One region of the Marinobacter sp. B-21 genome, then DNA from elsewhere that is predicted to be linked to it. Evidence: predicted binding sites of a transcription regulator. Region 1 holds the regulator's gene; the other holds the start of a gene.
What was found. The regulator sigma-54, encoded in region 1, starts transcription at its own class of promoters, with help from an activator protein. The targets are predictions, from matches to a motif close to ANTGGCATNNANNTTGCTNT.
Positions count from the first base shown of each region.

Region 2: flhA (flagellar biosynthesis protein FlhA) is a predicted target of sigma-54. The motif match lies at 2,653-2,672, and genes of this name have one in related genera.

Region 1 is NZ_JBSXNZ010000064.1:37,931-42,521, reverse strand. It holds gene AC13C0_RS07225 (HPr family phosphocarrier protein) at 1-29, opposite strand, end outside; gene rapZ (RNase adapter RapZ) at 37-921, opposite strand; gene ptsN (PTS IIA-like nitrogen regulatory protein PtsN) at 949-1,419, opposite strand; gene hpf (ribosome hibernation promoting factor) at 1,506-1,814, opposite strand; gene AC13C0_RS07205 (RNA polymerase factor sigma-54) at 1,916-3,436, opposite strand; gene lptB (LPS export ABC transporter ATP-binding protein) at 3,649-4,374, opposite strand; gene lptA (lipopolysaccharide transport periplasmic protein LptA) at 4,352-4,591, opposite strand, start outside.
Region 2 is NZ_JBSXNZ010000088.1:328,828-333,418, forward strand. It holds gene flhF (flagellar biosynthesis GTPase FlhF) at 1-330, opposite strand, end outside; gene flhA (flagellar biosynthesis protein FlhA) at 391-2,571, opposite strand; gene upp (uracil phosphoribosyltransferase) at 2,790-3,428, shown strand; gene AC13C0_RS19660 (uracil-xanthine permease family protein) at 3,431-4,591, shown strand, end outside.

The sequences.
Region 1 (4,591 bases):
TTGATAATGGTAATCGGGCGGCGAATCATGGGCTGATCAGATCTCTTCCCGTGTCTGCAAATGTGGCAGCTCGGTGTGGCGCACCTGGACATTGTTGTAGCGCTGCCGGAAGTACTCGCCCAGCTGCTCGCACACATACACAGAGCGGTGCTGGCCTCCGGTACAGCCGATGGAGATGGTCATGTAGCTGCGGTTGCTGTCCGCGAAGGAGGGTAACCAGGTGTCCAGGAAAGCCTTGAGATCATCGATCATCTTTCGGCTCGCCGGTTCCTTTTCAAGAAATTCGATCACCGGCTGATCGGTGCCCACATACTTCCGAAGGCTGGTATCCCAGTAAGGGTTAGGCAGACATCGAACGTCGAAGACATAGTCCGAATCCAGCGGTACACCGTGCTTGAAGCCAAACGACTGGAACAGCAGGGCCAGTTCCTGCTCCTTCCTGCCGACAACCCGCTGCTTCACCATATCCCGGAGTTCGTACATGGACATGCCGGTGGTGTTCACATACAGGTCGGAGAGCTTGGACAGCGGTTCAAGAAGCTTCTTTTCACTGGTGATGGCTTCCCGCAGCGAGGTCTTGTCATCGCTCAGGGGGTGCTTTCGGCGAGTCGCATGAAAACGCTGCAGCAGGGACTGTTCGTCGGCATCCAGGAAGATGATCTCAACGGTCACCCCTGTTTCCTGGAGGCGGCGGTAGATCTCTTCGAAGTTGGCCAGTTCTCCGGAAAGGTTACGGGCGTCAATGCTCACGGCCATCTTGCCGAGGCGGCCCGGTTTTGTCTGGCTGGCGGCTTCCCGGGTAAGGGGGAAAAGCAGGCCGATCGGGAGGTTGTCTATGCAATAGAAGCCCAGGTCTTCCAGAACATGAAGTGCGGTACTCTTGCCCGATCCGGACCTGCCACTGACGATAATCAGCTTCATGACCACGTACCTCCACTGCAATGAATGTCATCCGCTTGAGGCGGTCATGCGCTCGTACAGGGTGCTGGCGTCCTCGCATTGCCGCAGGCGATCACAGAACGACCGCTCATTGAATTTTTCCGCCAGCTGGCTGAGCAGTTCCAGGTGTTCGCTGGTGGCCTCCTTGGGCACGACCAGGGCGAAGATCAGATCTACCGGCTGATTGTCGATGGCGTCAAACTCGACGCTTTCTTCCAGCGTCATCAGTACGCCCACCACATGATCCAGGCCTTCCAGGCGGCAGTGTGGGATGGCAATTCCCTGGCCAATACCGGTGCTACCCAGACGCTCCCGTGAGATCAGGTTATTGAATATCTGGGTTTCGCTGAGCGTATTGTCCTGGAGGTTTATCTGCTCGGCAATAAACTCCAGAGCCCGCTTCTTGCTGGATGCCGACACCCGACAGAGGGTGAGCTCCGGTGCAAGTATGTTGTCTATGGTCAGGGATGTGTCGCTCATGGATCGACTGCATTTCCGTTAAAAAAAGGCTGCGACACGTCAGCCGTGTCGCAGCTCGATTGGATGACTTGCATGAAAACAGCCAGTTAGCGAGAGCCGTTTCCGTGCATCCGGTCTACATTCTTTTCCTTGTGTTTGAGAATCTGGCGGTCCAGCTTGTCGATCAGGACATCGATGGCTGCGTACATATCCTCATTTTCTGCCTTTGCGTGAATCTCACCACCAACCACGTGCAGCGTGGCTTCCGCAATCTGGCGCACCTTCTCCACTTCCAGGGTTACCTGGCAGTTGCTGATGTGGTCAAAGTGACGCTCGAGCTTCTGGAACTTCTCTGAAACATAATCCTTCAGTGCGGGAGTCAGTTCTACGTGATGGCCTGAAATATTGAGTTGCATAGGCGTCTCCTGTTGTCATCGTTCCGGCTCCCGGGAGCCGGTCTGGGTGCTGGCGCATTGTGCGCCGGCGAATAGTACGTTGCGCCCGGACCCCGGGGTGTTCAGACCAGCCGCTTGCGTTCGTTCGAAGGCGGAATGTGCATGGCCTCCCGGTACTTGGCAACGGTGCGTCGCGCAACCTTGATTCCCTGTTCTCCTAGCATGGCTGCAATTTTACTGTCGCTCAATGGCTTTTTGGGCGTTTCCGCGGCAATCAGCTTTTTGATCATCGCGCGGATCGCCGTGGAAGAACATTCACCGCCTTCGTCAGTGCTGACATGGCTGGAGAAGAAATATTTCAGCTCGAAAATTCCCCGGGGGGTGTGCATGTATTTCTGGGTGGTGACCCGGGAAATCGTGGACTCATGCATCTCAACCGCCTGGGCGATATCAGAGAGGATCAGCGGTTTCATGGCTTCTTCACCCTGATCCAGGAATCCTTGCTGGTGCTCGACAATACGGGTCGCCACTTTCAGCAGGGTTTCATTGCGGCTCTGCAGGCTCTTGATAAACCATTTCGCCTCCTGCAACTGATCCCGCAGGTAAGTGTTGTCGGCACTGCTGTCCGCACGCCTTATAAGAGAAGCATAGCTGGCATTGACGCGGATGCGCGGGGCAATTTCCGGATTCAGTTCAACGCGCCAGCGGCCGTTGTGCTTGCGAACGATCACATCCGGAATTACGTAGTCAGGTTCGGTGCGGTCAATCACGTCACCGGGGCGGGGATTCAGACCGGTAATCAGGGCCAGTACATCCCGCAGCTGGTCTTCTTTCAGGCGGCTGCGGCGTAGCAGTTGGGCATAGTCGCGGTTGCCGAGCAGATTGATGTAATGGGTGATGACCAGGCGAGCCTGGGCCAGCCAGGGCGTTTCCGGCGGCAGCTGGTTGAGCTGGATCAGCAGGCATTCCTGCAGGTCCCGGGCGAACACGCCGGGAGGATCAAAATGCTGCAGCCGGTGAAGGACCGCCTCGACTTCATCCAGCTCAAGGGGGTCTTCTTCGTTTTCATCCAGCAACCCGGCATGAATCTCTTCCAGCGGACTGGTCAGATAACCGCGTTCATCCACTGCGTCCATCAAAGCGTGGGCAATGGCCTGGTCCCGTTCGCTCATCGGGGTCAGGTTCAGTTGCCATTCCAGGTGATCCTGAAGCGTGTCAGTGGGGGAGTTGCGGGTCTCGAAATCGTGATCGTTTTCGTCATCGTTACGGGCGGCCGATGCCGGTGCGGACTGGTAGATATCGTCCCAGGCGGTGTCGACCGGGAGATCGTCCGGGATATTATCCGGGATTTCGTTTTCCGAGGACCAGTCCGGACCGTTTTCGGTTTCATCCCAGTCGGGTGAAGGTTCGGGAACTGTCTCAGCGGCGGACTCGGTGGCATTGGCCTCCCGTTCGTCATTCCCGGTGTCGGTCTCCGGCTGATCCTCATCCTCGGACGTCTCCAGCATGGGGTTGGATTCCAGGGCCTGCTGGACTTCCTGCTGAAGGTCGAGAGTGGAAAGCTGTAGAAGCCGGATCGCCTGTTGCAGCTGGGGTGTCATGGTCAGGCTCTGACCCAGCTTTAACTGTAAGGAGGCTTTCATTACCATGGTTCAGGATCCGTCACTCATCAGCGCTTGGTGTCGTAGGTAGTGAAAAATTCTTTATATGTCGGTTACTTGCCTTGGCTCTGTATTACCCTAGCAAGTTCTTTGCCGAGTTTACTTGCTACAGATCATCAAAACAATCCGGGGGTCAGATGAAATTGGGGTCAGATGAACTTTTCATCTGACCCCAATTTCATCTGACCCCAATTTCACAGTCGGAACTCATTGCCCAGATACACTTCCTTCACCTGCTGGTTGGCCAGAATGGCCTCGGCATTACCGGAGGCGATGATGTGGCCACCGGAAACGATGTAGGCATTCTCACAGATGTCCAGGGTCTCACGCACGTTGTGGTCGGTAATCAACACACCAATGCCCTTGTCCCGAAGATGCCGGATGATGTGTTTGATATCGCTCACGGAAATGGGGTCGACACCGGCGAACGGCTCATCCAGGAGGATAAAGGCCGGCTCCATCGCCAGGGCCCTGGCAATTTCCACACGCCGGCGCTCGCCGCCGGACAGGGCCATGCCCATGCTGTCACGAATGTGGGTAATGTGGAATTCTTCGAGCAATTCTTCCACCTTCTTTTCCCGCTCCGCCTTACCCAGACCCTTGCGGGTTTCCAGAATGGCCATGATGTTGTCGCGCACCGACAGTTTGCGGAATACCGAGGCTTCCTGGGGCAGGTAACCGATGCCCTGACGCGCCCGGCCGTGCATGGGCAGATGAGTGATGTCGCGGCTGTCGATGGTGATCCGGCCGCGGTCGGCGGGAACCAGCCCCACAATCATGTAAAAGCAGGTGGTTTTACCGGCGCCATTGGGGCCCAGCAGACCAACAATTTCCCCGCTGCGGATTTCCAGGGAAACGTCGATCACCACTTTTTTCTGTTTATAACTCTTTGCCAGATTACTGGCTCTCAGAACTGCCATCGGATTCCTGTCTGTCAGTACGTCTGTCAGTGCTGCGTGGCTGAATCACCATTTCTACCCGGCCGGATCCTTCACCGGTATCGGCGCCGCCTTGGGCAGTTACGACCCGGCGGACGGTATCATAATGGATGACATCGCCCCGGAACAGGTTGCCATTCTGTTCGATGACCGCTTGCCGTTCAAAGATCAGACGCTGGTCAGTGGCCGACCAGGTAAT
Region 2 (4,591 bases), on a different contig from region 1:
CGGGAACGACGTACCGGCATAACCGCCCCCCTGGGCGGCCCGCTTTTCCCGGACCTCTCGGATTCGATCCCGGGACCGGCCGAGTTCGTCCTCAAGACGACGGTGCTGGTCCGCCTGCATTTCAGCCAGGCGGGAGCCGTTAGTGGCTTCCTGCGCCTGGTCACCCAATCGCTGACGCGCCATGTTTTCGTCGTAGTCCAGCGCCGTCACTATTTCGACGCCGCCGTCTACCCGGCGGTTTGAAAGAATTACGGCGTCTGGCCCCATCTGTTCACTGACCTGTTTCAGCGCCTCTGCCATGGTCCTGGCAAAAAACCGTTTTACTTTCATGATGCCTCTTCCTCCACCGGCAACGCCGTGCCGGCGCCGTCCGCTCTGTCATCCGCGCCGTTACTGGCCAACGGACGCCACGATCGTGATCTGTTTGTTATCCGGTATTTCCTGGTACGAGAGCACATGCAAACGCTCTACCCCGTAGCTGGCGAATTTCGCCAGTACCGGCCGCAGGGGCCCGGAAACCAGCAAAATGGCTGGCTTACCCAGCATTTCCTGCCGCTGGACGCTCTCCTGAAGGGAGCGCTGGAGCTTTTCAACCATATTCGGCTCCAGGACCAGGCCAATGTCTTCCTGTCCGCCGGATTGTTGACTCTGCTGAAAAGATTTTAGCAATAACTGTTCCAGATCCGGATCCAGGGTAATCACCGGTATCTCCGCCTCATTGCCGCAGATGCTCTGCACGATCATCCGCCGCAACGACTGACGGGCAACGGTAGTCAGCAACTTTGGATCCTGGCTCTTCGGATGGACATTGACGATAGCCTCGGCAATGGAGCGCATGTCCCGGATCGGCACTTCTTCCCGGAGCAGGTTTTGCAGCACCTTGAGAAGCAGACTGATGGAAACGGTGGTCGGTACCAGCTCCTCGGCGAGTTTCGGTGAAATCTTCTCCAACTGGTCCAGCCACTGCTGAACTTCCTCGTGGCCCAACAATTCATGGGCGTGCTTCTGCAGCACCTGATTCAGGTGAGTAGCCACGACCGTGCTGGCGTCCACAACCGTATAGCCGAGAGTCTGGGCCTGATCCTTGCGGTCCGGTTCGATCCAGCTGGCATCCAGGCCGAAGGCCGGGTCCTTGCCCTCAATGCCTTCAATTTTTCCGAATACCTGACCCGGATCGATAGCCAACTCCCGGTCGGGGTGAATCTCAGCCTCGGCGATGGTCACACCCATCAGCGTGATGCGGTAGACGTTGGGCATCAGATCGAGATTGTCGCGAATGTGAACCGAAGGCATCAGAAAGCCCAGATCCTGGGACAGCTTTTTTCGCACGCCCTTGATGCGGCTGAGCAGTTGGCCACCCTGGGACTTGTCCACCAGCGGAATAAGCCGATACCCCACCTCCAGGCCCACGATGTCCACAGTGGCCACATCGTCCCAGCCCAACTCTTTGGTTTCGCCCGGCGCCGGCAGTTGACGACCCTGGTCGGAGCCGGCGTCACCGCCCGGCGGAAGATCGCGGCCAGCCGGTCGAGGCGCGCCCCCGGCCCCACTCCGTCCCGGGAATACGCCCTCTTCTTCTATCGTCTGGCGCTGATGTTTCCAGATATACCAGGCGGCACCGCCGGCCAGGGTACCCAGCCCCAGGAAGGCCACATGGGGCATACCGGGAATCAGGCCAAGAATGATCAGGATGGCTGCGGCAATTGAGAGTGCCTTGGGCGCGCTGAACATCTGCTGCAAAATCTGCCCGCCCATGTCCTGGCTGGAAGTAACCCGGGTAACCATGATGGCGGCGGAGGTAGACAGCAGCAGCGACGGGATCTGCGCCACCAGACCATCACCGATGGTCAGCAGCGCATAGCGCTCCATGGCCAGGCCGAAATCCAGGCCATGCTGGAGCATACCAATGGCGACCCCGCCAATAATATTAATGGCCAGAATCAGCAGGCCGGCAACGGCATCGCCCTTCACGAACTTGGAAGCACCGTCCATGGAGCCGTAGAAGTCGGCTTCCTGGGCAATCTCTGCCCGGCGATGCTTGGCATCATCCTGGTTGATCAGACCGGCGTTCAGGTCGGCGTCGATCGCCATCTGCTTGCCTGGCATGGCATCCAGCGTAAACCGGGCACTTACCTCGGAAACCCGGCCGGCGCCCTTGGTCACCACCAGGAAGTTGATGATCATCAGGATCGCAAAGACCACCAGCCCAACGGCGTAGTTGCCGCCTATCAGCACCGCACCAAAGGACTCGATAACCTTACCCGCGGCATCCCCCCCCTCGTGGCCGTTCAGCAGCACGATCCGGGTAGACGCCACATTCAAAGCCAGGCGCAGCAGCGTCGCCACAAGCAGCACAGTCGGGAAAGAGGCGAACTCCATGGGCCGGAGGGCATAGACACACACCAGCAGGATGACGATCGACAGGGTGATGTTAAAGGTAAAGAACACGTCCAGCAGGAAGGCGGGCATGGGAAGAATCATCATGCCCAGCAACCCCATCAACATGACGGGTACGCCCAGATTGCCCCGCGTCAGGGTTTTGACGTTATTGAGGACCAAAGCTCTGTCCATGCCGGAAACTTCTCCGATTGCCGCGCCTGAAGGCGTTATGAAGGTCGGGATTCTGACGCCGGGACGTCGTTTGAAAGGGTTATGGCAAGATCCGTACCACTCCTGAGGGAATTTCACGCGGAGCAGTGCTCCGCAGCCTGACTCGCCTAGCCAGATACGGTATCCTTGCGCCATTTAATTGAGACACTGAAACCACAATCAGACACACAGGTGACCCCATGCCAATCCACGAGGTAAAACACCCGCTTATCCGCCACAAGCTCGGCCTGATGCGCCGGGCGGATATCAGCACCAAGAATTTTCGTGAGCTGGCGCAGGAAGTCGGTGCCCTGCTGACCTACGAGGCCACCAAGGATTTCAACCTGCAGGAAAAGACCATCGATGGCTGGGCCGGCCCGGTGACGGTGGAACAGATCCACGGCAAGAAAATCACCATTGTTCCGATTCTTCGTGCGGGTCTTGGCATGCTCGACGGCGTACTCAGCCTGATCCCGGTCGCCCGGGTAAGCGTTGTCGGCCAGATCCGCAACGAGGAAACCCTGGAAGCCAGCACCTATCTGGAAAAACTGGTTGGTGAGCTTGACCAGCGCATGGCACTGATTGTCGACCCGATGCTGGCTACCGGCGGCTCCATGATTTCCACCATCGAGCTGCTCAAGAAGGCGGGCAGCACCGAGATCCGGGCCCTGGTTCTGGTCGCCGCTCCAGAGGGTATTGAAAAGGTCCTGGAGAAACACCCGGATGTGTCTGTCTACACGGCCTCAGTTGACGAACGCCTGAACGAGAAAGGCTATATCCTTCCGGGTCTCGGCGATGCCGGCGACAAGATCTTCGGCACCAAGCAGAAGGACGTTTGAGCATGCAGGACCCTACCAACGACCCGGTCTGGAAACAGGCGATCGCCGGCTCCCAGATGCTGTTGGTGGCCTTCGGCGCCCTGGTTCTGATGCCACTGATTACCGGGCTGGACCCCAACGTGGCCCTGTTCACGGCCGGCCTTGGCACCCTGATCTTCCACCTGGTCACCGGCGGCCAGATTCCCATCTTCCTGGCCTCCTCCTTCGCCTTTATCGCACCGGTTATTGCCTCCAAGGGCCGGTTTGGCATGGAAGAAACCCTCGGCGGCCTGATGGCTGCGGGTATCCTCTACATTATCCTGAGCGGGCTGATTCGCCTGAGGGGCACCGGGTTTGTACGCCGTCTTTTGCCTCCGGTCGTTATCGGCCCGGTGATCATGACCATCGGCCTTGGCCTGGCGCCGGTCGCCGTTCACATGGCGTCGGGCCGCACCGGTGATGGCGCCACCCAACTGATCCCGTACAACACCGCCATCTGGATCGCCATGATTTCCCTGGCGGTGACCATCATCATGTCGGTCTGGGCCCAGGGCATCTTCCGGCTGATCCCGATCATGTTCGGCGTTATTACCGGTTACCTCCTCTCCGCCTTCGCGGGCATCGTCGATACCACACCGATTCAGGAAGCGGCCTGGTTTGCCGTCCCCAACTTTGTTGCGCCGGCGTTCAGCTGGGGTGCTGTTCTGTTCATGATTCCGGTCGCCATCGCCCCGGCCATCGAACACATCGGCGACGTACTGGCCATCGGCAATGTCACCCGCAAGAATTACCTGGAAAAGCCCGGCCTTCACCGCACCCTGCTGGGTGACGGCCTGGCCACCAGCGCCGCTTCCCTGCTCGGCGGACCGCCTAACACGACCTACTCGGAAGTCACCGGCGCGGTCATGCTGACCCGGAACTTCAACCCGAAGGTGATGTGGTGGGCCGCCTGCATTGCTATTGTCCTGGCCTTCATGGGCAAGTTCGGCGCAGCCCTGCAGACCATCCCGGTGCCGGTCATGGGTGGCATCCTGTGCCTGCTGTTCGGTTCCATCGCCGTGGTTGGCCTTAACACACTGATCCGCCATCAGGTGGACCTGTCACAGTCCCGCAACCTGGTTATCGTGGGTGTCACCCTGGTGTTCGGTATTGGCGGCATGGTTCTGGGGAACCTGGAAGGCATT